One region of the Streptomyces sp. NPDC000229 genome, then DNA from elsewhere that is predicted to be linked to it. Evidence: riboswitches for the same ligand, from Rfam matches in the RefSeq annotation. Region 1 holds a riboswitch; the other holds the start of a gene.
What was found. Region 1 has a riboswitch for cobalamin ahead of ABT360_RS30620 (ribonucleoside-diphosphate reductase subunit alpha). Riboswitches for the same ligand answer to the same signal wherever they lie in the genome.
Positions count from the first base shown of each region.

Region 1 (5,863 bases):
GACACGGCGACCACACGCACGTCGACCACCGCGCGAGCCGCTTCTGGTCCGCCTCCAGCTGCGGCATCTGACCGGTCGGGCCGCCCGACGGGCGAGCACCGCCCGGCCGACGCCCGGCCGGCGCCACGACCAACACCCTGTACAGGGCGTACCTGGCCCACACGCCCGTCGCCGCGGACCTGATACCCGGGCCCGCGGCGACGGTCGGCGCGGCGGCGCAGGCAGCGAGCCGCCTGCGCCTTGTCTCAGAAGTCCTCGTCCAGGTCGACGGACCCCTCCACCGCCACCTGGTAGGCGGACGGGCGGCGCTCGAAGAAGTTCGTCAGCTCCTGGACGCCCTGGAGCTCCATGAACGAGAACGGGTTCTCCGAGCCGTACACCGGGGCGAAGCCCAGCCGCGTCAGACGCTGGTCGGCGACGCACTCCAGGTACTGGCGCATCGACTCGGTGTTCATGCCCGGCAGGCCGTCACCGCACAGGTCGCGGCCGAACTGCAGCTCGGCCTCCACGGCCTCCTTCAGCATGTCGGTGACCTGCTGCCGGAGCTCGTCGTCGAAGAGCTCCGGCTCCTCCTTGCGGACGGTGTCGACGACCTCGAACGCGAAGTTCATGTGCATCGTCTCGTCGCGGAACACCCAGTTGGTGCCGGTCGCCAGCCCGTGCAGCAGGCCGCGCGAGCGGAACCAGTACACGTACGCGAAGGCACCGTAGAAGAACAGGCCCTCGATGCAGGCGGCGAAGCAGATCAGGTTCAGCAGGAAGCGACGCCGGTCGGCCTTCGTCTCCAGCCGGTCGATCTTCTCCACCGAGTCCATCCAGCGGAAGCAGAACTGCGCCTTCTCACGGATGGAGGGGATGTTCTCCACGGCGTCGAACGCCGCCGCGCGGTCCTCCGGGTCGGGGAGGTAGGTGTCGAGCAGCGTCAGATAGAACTGGACGTGCACGGCCTCCTCGAACAGCTGCCGGGACAGGTACAGCCGCGCCTCGGGAGAGTTGATGTGCTTGTAGAGCGTCAGCACCAGGTTGTTCGCGACGATCGAGTCACCGGTCGCGAAGAACGCGACCAGCCGGCCGATCAGGTGCTGCTCGCCCGGCGTGAGCTTGGCGAGGTCGGCGACGTCGGAGTGGAGGTCGACCTCCTCCACGGTCCAGGTGTTCTTGATGGCGTCCCGGTAGCGCTCGTAGAAGTCCGGGTAGCGCATCGGGCGCAGGGTCAGCTCGAAGCCCGGGTCGAGAAGGTTCTTGGCAACGGACATTACTGGCAGGCCTCGCAGGACTCGGGGTTTTCCAGGGAGCAGGCGACCGCGTCTTCCGGGGTCACCTGTGCGGGTACGGGGGCGGCGGCGGACGCCTGGGCGGCGCGGGCGATCCGGGTCGCGGGGCGCGAGCGCAGGTAGTACGTCGTCTTCAGGCCCTGCTTCCAGGCGTACGCGTACATCGACGACAGCTTGCCGATGGTCGGCGTCTCCAGGAACAGGTTCAGCGACTGCGACTGGTCCAGGAACGGCGTACGCGCCGCCGCCATGTCGATCAGACCGCGCTGCGGGATCTCCCACGCCGTCCGGTACAGCTCGCGCACCTCGGCAGGGATCCAGGTGAAGCCCTGTACCGAGCCGCTGGCCTCGCGCAGTGCCTCCCGGGTCTGCGCGTCCCACACGCCCAGCCGCTTCAGCTCGTCCACCAGGTAGGAGTTGACCTGGAGGAACTCACCCGACAGCGTCTCGCGCTTGAACAGGTTCGACACTTGCGGCTCGATGCACTCGTACACGCCCGCGATCGAGGCGATCGTCGCGGTCGGCGCGATGGCGAGGAGCAGCGAGTTGCGCATGCCGACGGCGGCGATGCGCTCGCGCAGGGCGGCCCACCGCTCCGGCCAGTTCAGCTCCACGTCGTAGTGGTCCGGGTGCAGCACCCCGCGCGCGGTACGGGTCTTCTCCCAGGCCGGCAGCGGGCCGTTGCGCTCGGCGAGGCCGGCGGACGCCTCGTACGCGGCGAGCATGATCCGCTCGGCGATCCGCGTCGACAGGGCACGCGCCTCCGGGGAGTCGAACGGCAGCTTCAGCTGGAAGAAGACGTCCTGGAGGCCCATCGCGCCCAGGCCCACCGGCCGCCACTTGGCGTTGGACCGCCCGGCCTGCTCGGTCGGGTAGAAGTTGATGTCGACGACCCGGTCGAGGAACGTGACGGCCGTGCGGACGGTCTCGTCCAGCCGCTCCCAGTCGATGTCCCCGCCACTCACGAACGAACCGAGGTTGACCGAGCCCAGGTTGCAGACGGCCGTCTCCCCGTCGTCCGTGACCTCCAGGATCTCGGTGCACAGGTTGGAGGAGTGGACCGTGTGGCCCGGCTCGGCGGTCTGGTTGGCCGTACGGTTGGAGGCGTCCTTGAAGGTCATCCAGCCGTTGCCGGTCTGCGCGAGGGTGCGCATCATCCGGCCGTACAGGTCACGGGCCGGCATGGTCTTGCGGGCCAGCCCCTTGGCCTCGGCGGCGCGGTACGCGGCGTCGAACTCGTCGCCCCACAGGTCGACCAGCTCCGGCACGTCGGCCGGCGAGAACAGCGACCACTCGGCGTCGGCGTTGACCCGGCGCATGAACTCGTCGGGGATCCAGTGCGCCAGGTTCAGGTTGTGCGTACGCCGGGCGTCCTCGCCGGTGTTGTCGCGCAGCTCCAGGAACTCCTCGATGTCCGCGTGCCAGGTCTCCAGGTACACGGCCGCCGCGCCCTTGCGCCGCCCGCCCTGGTTCACGGCCGCGACCGAGGCGTCCAGGGTCTTCAGGAACGGCACGATGCCGTTGGAGTGCCCGTTGGTGCCGCGGATCAGCGAACCGCGCGCCCGGATACGGGAGTACGACAGGCCGATGCCGCCCGCGTGCTTGGACAGTCGCGCGACCTGGTGGTAGCGGTCGTAGATGGAGTCCAGCTCGTCCAGCGGCGAGTCCAGCAGGTAGCACGAGGACATCTGCGGGTGGCGCGTACCGGAGTTGAACAGCGTGGGGGAGGAGGGCAGGTAGTCCAGCCGGCTCATCAGCCGGTACAGCGCCGCGACCTCGTCCAGCGCCCGTACGGAGTCGTCCTCGGCGAGCCCGGCCGCGACCCGCAGCATGAAGTGCTGCGGCGTCTCGATCACCTTGCGGGTGAGGGGGTGCCGCAGCAGGTAGCGGGAGTACAGCGTCCGCAACCCGAAGTAACCGAACCGGTCGTCGGCCGCCGGGTCGATGAGCGCGTCCATCCGGTCCGCGTGGAGGGTCACGAACGCGGCCGTGCGGTCCGCGATCAGCCCCTCCCGGTGCCCCACCGCCACCGACGCCGAGAACGCCACCGCGCCCTGCCCGGCCGCCTCCTCCGCGATGGTCCGCGTCAACAGCCGCGCCGCGAGCCGGGAGTACGCCGGGTCCTCGGCGATGAGTCCGGCGGCCGCCTCGGTGGCGAGCTCGCGCAGCTCGGCCTCGTCCGAACCGGCGTGCCGGCCCCGCAACGCGGCGGCGGCGACCCGGCCGGGGTCGGTGTCGGGCAGATCGGCGGTGAGGTCGGTCAGGGTCCGCAGCAGTACGGTCCCGGGTCCGTCGCTTCCGTCGCTCTCGATCGCTGAAACCGGACCGGCTGGCGCGATGGTCACGTGGGGGCTCTCCCTCGCTCGGCTCGGGGCCACCACGGACGCGGGCAGGGGAGCGGGCACGCCTGGCACAAGGGCGCAGAGCACCGCGTCCACCGGCCCATTCCGCGAGGCCCGGACGTCTGGGCACCCGGGCCGGACGGTCCGGGCGCGCTGTCGGCAGGTCTTCGGACTCGTACGTACACAAAGGCACACCAACACACCGTTGCGGGACAGTTCCGGATTTCCACCGGATTCCCCTGCGGCGACAGCGAGCACGAGCATACATGTGGGGGGCGCCGGTTGAGGCACCCCCCACATGTTGTGTCTTCCGTTGACTCAGAACTCCAGCGTGTACGTGAACAGCGTCACGCCCGGAAGCGGCTGCCAGTCCCGCTCCGGGGTCCGGACGAACCCCAGCCGCTCATAGATCCGGTGTGCCGCGCGCATGGACTGGCGGCAGGACAGCACCAGTCGCGCGCACCCCTCCACCGCCCGCGCCCGCTCCACGCACGCCCGTACGAGTGCCTCGCCCGCGCCCCGCCGCCGCGCCTCCCGCGCCACCGCCAGCATCCGGAACTCCGCCTCCCCGTCGCGTGCGAGGCCGGCCCACGGCCCGCCGCCCTCCGCGACGAACGTCACTCCGCCCACCACCCGTTCGTCCTCGCCGACCGCGACCAGCACCTCCGCCTCGGCGGCCCGCCGGGCCACGTCCCGCAGCTCGATCAGGTACTCGTCGCTCTCCCCGAAGGCCAGCAAACCGTCCCCGAGATACGCCTGAGCCGTGACCTCGGCGAGCGCCTGGTGTTCCTCCGGCCGTACCGCCCTGATGGTGATGTCCATGGTCCGAGTGTGGAGGGGTACGGCGACGGGCCGCCGCATTTCCGTCCCCGGAAACACGGCGGCCCGTCGTGCCGTCACCCGCTCAGCAGCAGCGGAACCCGTCGCGGGGGTCCGCCTCCCGCGCGTCGGTGCGCCGCCGCTCGAACTCGCGCCGGGTCATCACCTCGGCATCCGGGTCGCAGGAGCGGAGGTGGGCGACGTACGTGTCGTACGCGGCCTCCCCGGACAACTCGCGGACGTACCAGCGCACCCAGCCCGCCGCACGCCGCAGCCGCCCGCCCGGCCCCGTGGCCGTCGCGGGGCTCACTTCGAGCCGCTCCCGGCCGGCACCGCCTCACCGGAGCCGCCGTCCTTGCGGACACCGCCCTCGGGGCCGAGCCCGGCCGCGACCAGTTCGGCCTTCTCCTCCGCCGTGGGGAACAACCCGGCGGGGGCGACGATCCTGGACTCGGTGTGCGGGACCTCCGAGAGCTTCACCCCGGCGGGGTTGGTGATGGCCTTGTAGCAGACCCGTCCCGCGTCGGCGATCACCACGATGATGAGGAGGGCGAAGAGGGCGGAAAGGACGCCGTCGACGGTGGAGTTGGTGACGACGGTGTGCATGTCGTCCATCGACTTCGCGGGAGCCAGCACCTGCCCGGATTCGATGCCCGCCTGGTACTTGTCCCGCTGGGCGAAGAAGCCCACCCGGGGGTCGGCCGAGAAGATCTTCTGCCAGCTGGCGGTGAGCGTGACCGCCACGTCCCAGGCGAGCGGCACCGCGGTGACCCATGCCCACTTCAGGCGGCCCGACTTGACGAGCAGGGTCGTGCAGACGGCCAGCGCCACGGCGGCCAGCAGCTGGTTGGCGATGCCGAACAGCGGGAACAGCTGGTTGATGCCGCCGAGCGGGTCGTGCACGCCCACCCAGAGGAAATAGCCCCAGCCGCCGACGACGACCGCGCTGGCGAACCAGACGCCCGGCTTCCAGCTGACCTGCTTGAAGGGCTTGTAGACGTTGCCGAGCGTGTCCTGGAGCATGAAGCGGCCCACGCGGGTTCCGGCGTCCACCGTGGTGAGGATGAACAGCGCCTCGAACATGATGGCGAAGTGGTACCAGAAGGCCTTCATCGCGGTACCGCCGACGACGGCGGAGAAGATCTCCGACATACCGAGGGCGAAGGTCGGTGCGCCGCCGGTGCGGGACAGCAGCGACGCCTCCTCGACGTCCGCCGCGGCCTTCGCCAGCTGGTCGGGGGAGATGGTGAAGCCGAAGTTCGACACGGCTTCGGAGGCCGTCTGCACCGTCGTGCCGACCACGCCCGCGGGCGAGTTGATGGCGAAGAAGAGACCGGGGTCGATGATGGACGCCGTGATCATCGCCATGACGGCGACGAAGGACTCGGTGAGCATCGCCCCGTACCCGATCATCCGGATCTGGGTCTC
Region 1 is NZ_JBEPEL010000094.1:3,667-9,529, reverse strand. It holds gene ABT360_RS30630 (D-Ala-D-Ala carboxypeptidase family metallohydrolase) at 1-71, shown strand, start outside; gene ABT360_RS30625 (ribonucleotide-diphosphate reductase subunit beta) at 246-1,256, opposite strand; gene ABT360_RS30620 (ribonucleoside-diphosphate reductase subunit alpha) at 1,256-3,619, opposite strand; cobalamin riboswitch at 3,758-3,880, opposite strand; gene ABT360_RS30615 (GNAT family N-acetyltransferase) at 3,935-4,438, opposite strand; gene ABT360_RS30610 (YbdD/YjiX family protein) at 4,521-4,745, opposite strand; gene ABT360_RS30605 (carbon starvation CstA family protein) at 4,742-5,863, opposite strand, start outside.

Region 2 (5,863 bases), on a different contig from region 1:
TTGTGTCAAGCAAACAGGCGGTGTCCGTCGCTTTGCGTCCCAACGCGACGGACACGACCCGTTATTGTTCCCTTCCCTGCCAACTGTTGTGCCACGTACGGTCGTTGTGACCGGCGCCCCTGCGATCAGGCGCCGCCCGCCACCATCGGGACGTCACCAGGGAGGAAGGTGACGTGCGGCGCTCCGGTGCGGGGATGGACGATGACCTCCCCCGCCACGCCGTACACCTCCGAGAGCAGTCGCTCGGTGAGCACCTCGTGCGGCGGGCCCGAGGCCGCGACCTCGCCGTCACGCAGGACGTAGAGGCGGTCGCAGTAGTAAGCGGCCAGGTTGAGGTCGTGCAGCGCGACCAGGACCGTGGCGGGCAGGCGGCGCAGCACGCCGAGTACATCCAGCTGGTGGCGTACGTCGAGATGATTGGTCGGCTCGTCCAGTACCAGCAGTGACGGCTGTTGGGCGAGGGCCCGGGCGATCAGTACGCGCTGCCGCTCACCGCCGGAGAGCCGGTCGAAGGGACGGTCCGCCAGCTCCGCCGCGTCGACCGACGCCAGGGACGACTCGATGAGCCGTGCGTCCTCGGCGTTGTCGCCGTCGAGCAGCCGCTTGTGCGGTGTGCGACCCATGGCCACCACTTCCCGCACGGTGAGGTCGAAGTCGGCGCCCGGTTCCTGCACGACGACCGCCATGGTCCGGGCCAGTCGGCGCACGGGCAGCGACCAGACGTCGTCGCCGTCGACACGTACGCTCCCCGCGTCGGGGCGCAGGACCCGGTACACGGCCCGCAGGAGGCTGGACTTGCCGCTCCCGTTGGGACCCACGAGCCCGATCACCTCGCCGGACTCGGCGGTCAGGGAGACCTCGCGTACCAGATGACGGGCCCCGGCGGTCAGCCCGAGACCCTCGACGGAGAGGTGATGTGCGGTCATGCCACTCCTCGGTCGGTGGTCCGCCGGGCGTCCCGGCGCATCAGCCACAGGAAGAACGGGCCGCCGCACAACGCGGTCAGGACGCCGACGGGAATCTCCAACGGCGCCGCGATCGTACGGGCGGCGATATCGGCCCAGATGAGGAAGACCGCTCCGGCCAGGGCAGCTGTCGGCAGCACCCGGCGATGGTCGCCTCCGACGAAGAGGCGGACGATGTGCGGCAGCATCAGCCCGACGAACCCGATCGGTCCGGTCGCCGCGACGAGGACACCGGTGACGAGGGACAGCACGACGAACATCCGGGCCCGGAAGCGGGCCACGTCCAGTCCCATGGTCGTGGCGGCCTCCTCGCCCGCCAACAGCAGGTTCAACGACCGCGCCTGCACCAGCAGCACACCGATGCCCACCAGCAGTGCGGCCGCCGGCAACCACAGCGTGGCCCACCGCACGCCGCCGAGGCCGCCGAGGGTCCAGGCGAGCACCTCGCGCGCCTGGTTGCCCCGGTCGGCGGTCAGCAACAACAGGTCCGTCGCCGCGGTGAGCACCGCGGCGACCGCCACCCCCGCCAGCACCAGCCGGACAGAGGTGATCCGCCCACCGGCCCGGGCCGTGGTGTAGACGAGCAGCAGCGTCAGCAGGGCCCCGGCGAACGCGGCCACCGACAGGGTCACGGCACCGAAGAGGCCGACGCCCCCGACGATCACGGCGACGGCGCCCAGTGACGCGCCCGAGGACACACCGAGCAGATACGGCTCCGCGAGCGGATTGCGCACCAGGGCCTGCATGGCCGTGCCCACGACGGCGAGACCCGCTCCGGTCACCGCTCCGAGCAGCACGCGCGGTGCACGTACGTCGAGGATGATCGTCTCGCGTGCGCGGGACCAGGCCGGCTCCGGCCAGTCGGCTCCCAGCCCGTGCGACACGATGCCCCACACCTGACCGGGCGGCACGTGCACCGAGCCGATGGCCAGCCCGGCCGTGACGGACACCAGGAGAAGCGCGCCGAGCAGGACCAGCGTCAGTTGGTATGTCCGTCCGTGCGGCGGCCGGACTGTGCGGTTCGAAGTGCTGCTGTGAGGACCGAGGTCCTTCACCGGAAGCGCTCCGGGTGCAGCCCGCGGGCGAGGTCCTCGACCGCGTACGGCGCCCGTACGCCGACCAGCGTCGCGGTGAGCGGCAGCACGACGAACCGCTTGTTCCTGATGGCGGGCACATCGGCCAGGGCGGGCTGGGAGAGCAGGAACTTCTTCTTCTGCTCCACGCTCCCGGCACCGCGGTAGTCATAGATCGCGATCACCTCGGGCCGGCGGGCGACCACCTGCTCCCACGACACGTCGCCGAAGACGTCGTCCAGGTCCGAGAAGACGTTGCGGCCGCCGGCCAGCCTGATGACCTCCGTACCCAGACTCTTCCCACCCGCGGTGAACGCGGACTTGTCACCGCTGTCGTACACGAACACCGGCACCGGCGCTGCGCCCCTGACCGCCTCGCCGGCCCTGCGGACGCGGTCCCGAAGACCGGCCACCACCGTGTCGGCCCGCTCCGGCACGCCGAAGATCCTGCCGATGGTGCGGATCTCGTCGTAGGTGTCCGTCATGGACACCTGCTTCTTGCCGCAGTACTCGCGGTTGAGATAGGTGTCGATGCCCGCGTCGGCGAACGCCTTGCGGGACCGCCCCTCGTTCTCGGCGAACGCGCTTCCGTAGCCGCCGTACACGAGGTCGGGCTCGGCCTCCAGGACGGTCTCGAAGGACGGCTCCTTGTCGGCCAGCTCCGGGACGGCCGCGAAGTCCTTCTGGTACGCGGGCAGGACGGCCGAGTCGGGGAAGGCGGTGCCGACCATCCTGTTCCGCAGCCCGAGAGCGAGCATCAGTTCGGCGGGGTGCTGGTGGATGGTGACCACGCGGGAGGGCGGTTCGTCGTACGTCGTACGGGTGCCGCAGTTGTCGATCGTGACCGGGAAGCCCTTCGCGGACGTGGCCGCGGGCCCTCGGCCGTCGTCGGGTTCGTCCTTGGTGCCGCAGCCGCTCAGCAGGGCGGCCGTCAGAGCCGCGGACAGGGCCACGGTGAGTGTCCGCCGCGGCAGGACGTGGCGCCGGGCGGCATGGCGCCGAGTGCCGGGCGGCCGGGACGGGAGGGGAGAAAAGGGACGGTGGATGCCGTCGTACACGTAAAGCCTCCTGGGGAGTCCGCGCTCCTCGGAACGGGCCCGCGACAGGCCAGTGTCCTGACTCCCGGATCGACGTTCCCCCTGGCCTTCCCACGCTGCGCGCGGTGGCGTCCTCGAAGGTTCCACTCCCCGGTCACAGTGGCGGGACCGTGCCGGAATCGCACCGGCTTCCTGTCTCCCGTCGCGGTGATGACCAGCTGATACTACGTCTCCTGGGTCCCGGGCGGTCGCCGGGTCTGGGCGGCCCGGTAGCGGGACGGCGAAATCCCGTACCGGCCGGTGAACGCCTGCCGCAGTGACTCCGCGGTGCCGAATCCGCAGCGGGCGGCCACGCTCGCCATCGGCAGGGTCGTCGACGCGAGGAGTTGGGCGGCGGCCTCGGTGCGGGCCAGGCGGACGAACCGGCCCGGTGCCTGCCCGAGGTGTTCGGTGAACAGCCGCGTGAGGTGACGCGTGGTCACCCCCGCCCGTTCGGCCAGCGCCGCGGCGCCGAGATCGTGGTCCGGGTGGGCGGTGATGTATTCGACGAGCGTGCGGACCAACGGGTCGCGGGGCGGCGGAGCGGCGGTGAACAGGCTCATCTGCGCCTGGTTGCCGGGTCGTTGCAGGTACACCACGAGGTCCCGGGCCACCTGGCGGGCCAGTTCGGGGCCGTGGTCCTCCTCGATGAACGCGAGGGTGAGATCCAGTGCGCTGGTGATGCCCGCCGCCGTGTACACGTTGCCGTCGCGTACGAAGATGGGCGTGGGGTCCAGGATGACCTCCGGGTGACGGGCGGCGAGCAGTGGTGCGAATCGCCAGTGCGTCGTGGCGCGCCGTCCGTCGAGCAGCCCGGCGGCGGCCAGAACGCCCGCTCCCGTGCATACGGAGGCCACGCGCCGGCTCTCCTTGGCCAGCCGCCGTACGTGTCCCACGAGCCGGGCGTCGCAGGCTGCGCGCTCGAATCCGGCACCGCCCGAGACGATCAACGTGTCGAGCGGTCCGACGAGCCGTTCCAGGGACTGCTGAGTCCCCAGGCTCAGCCCCGAGTCGCAGACGATCGCGCCGCCGCCCGGGCCCACCACGCTCACCCGGTACGGAAGGGCCGGCGCACCGACCCGGTTGGCCATGGCCAGGCTCGTGGTCACACACGCGATGTCCAGCAGCTCGGCCGACTCGTAACCGACCACCACCATGAGCCGTTCCGACGTGAGCCGATCCCCCATGGGGCGACCCTATGCCGGAAGGACCGGTACCCCAAGGTCGCGGACATCGTTTGCGCCGCCCCGTACGCCCGGCAGCGACCTGCCGGACAGTGGAGCCGGGACCGCCCCTTCACCCTCGGGAGACGCCATGACGATCGACTCCACGCGCGACGACCGCGACGACCGCGACGACGGCACGCGCACGACGCCCACGCCCCCGGACACCCCGCGGAGCACGGCAGGGGCCGTGCGTGTCCGGGGCGTCCTGGGCGTCCTGGGGCACCGGTGGCCCACCCTGCTGGCCCTCGCCCTGGCGGTCGCGACCTTCGTCGACGGCCTGCCGCCCCTGGAGCTCCTGGCCGGGCTCCTCATCGTCATGCCGCTGTGCTACCTGCTCTTCGGATCGCTGCGCGGAGAACTGCGCCGACCCGGCATCCTCCTCGTGCAGATCGTGGGGCTCGTCGGCTTCGGAGTCGTGGCACTGACAGCGGTGGCCGTCGACGACACGCTCGGCCGCTATCTCCTGGCCGCGGGCTGGCTGGGCCACGCCGTCTGGGACTTCGTCCACCACCGGACCGGCAGGGTGGTCCCCCGGGCGTGGTCCGAGTGGTGCTGTGTCGTCGACGCATCCGGCGCCCTGGCGATGGTCCTGCTGGCCTGACGCCCCCCGGTCAGGGACCTGAGCCGACGGCCTGAGCCCGCCCCCGCGAACGCACCGGGTTCGCCGGACCGTTCAGGCGGTGTCACGGACGTGGGCGGCCGCGATTTCCGCTTCGCGGACGACGGTGTCCGTGTCCACGTCCAGGAGCGTGCCGTGTGCCTTGCGCATCCGGCCGTCCACGAAGACGTGACTGACGTTGGGCGGCTGACCGTTGAGCACGATCTGACCGATCCAGTCGAATCGTGGCGCGAAGTTGAGGGTGCCCGGGTCCAGGACGACCACGTCCGCACACTTGCCGGGGGTGAGGGAGCCTATGCGGTCCGCCATGCCGACGCACTCGGCGCCACCGAGGGTCGCCATCCGCAGCACGGCGGGGATCGTGGGATGCACCTCGGGATCCTGATGCACTGCCCGCTGGAGCCCCACGGCCGCCTTCATGACGCTGAACATGTCGGACGTGTCATTGGTTCCCCCGTCATGGCCGAGCCCCACCTTCACGCCGTGCGCGTGCAGAGCGGGCAGCCGGATGACGCCCGAGGCCAGCCGCATGTTGCTCAGCGGGCAGTGGGCCACGCGGACCTGATGTTCGGCGGCCAGCGCGATCTCGTCGTCCGTCAGGTGGATCGCGTGGTTCATCAGCAGGTCCGGTCCGAGGGCTCCAGCCAGGCGCAGCGCTCCAATCGGGTCGTCCCCGCGGTCGGTGCGGTGCTCCAGGACATGGGAGTTGAGCATCACCCCGAGGTCACGGGCGAGCTCACCGAACCGGCGCAGCCGGTCCACGGTCGCCATCCCGGCGTGGGTCGAGACCTGGGCCGACGCCAGCGGCAGCGGGTCCAGCAACTCCTTCTTCACCCGTGGGACGAGGTCGGCGTTCGCGGTGGTCTGCATCATCGCGTACACGAATCTCAGCCCGGAGTCGTCC
Region 2 is NZ_JBEPEL010000050.1:16,258-22,120, reverse strand. It holds gene ABT360_RS22830 (ABC transporter ATP-binding protein) at 126-926, opposite strand; gene ABT360_RS22825 (FecCD family ABC transporter permease) at 923-2,020, opposite strand; gene ABT360_RS22820 (ABC transporter substrate-binding protein) at 2,017-3,096, opposite strand; cobalamin riboswitch at 3,127-3,309, opposite strand; gene ABT360_RS22815 (GlxA family transcriptional regulator) at 3,300-4,271, opposite strand; gene ABT360_RS22810 (hypothetical protein) at 4,429-4,941, shown strand; gene ABT360_RS22805 (amidohydrolase family protein) at 5,014-5,863, opposite strand, start outside.
Region 2: another riboswitch for cobalamin. It lies ahead of ABT360_RS22820 (ABC transporter substrate-binding protein); the one in region 1 lies ahead of ABT360_RS30620 (ribonucleoside-diphosphate reductase subunit alpha).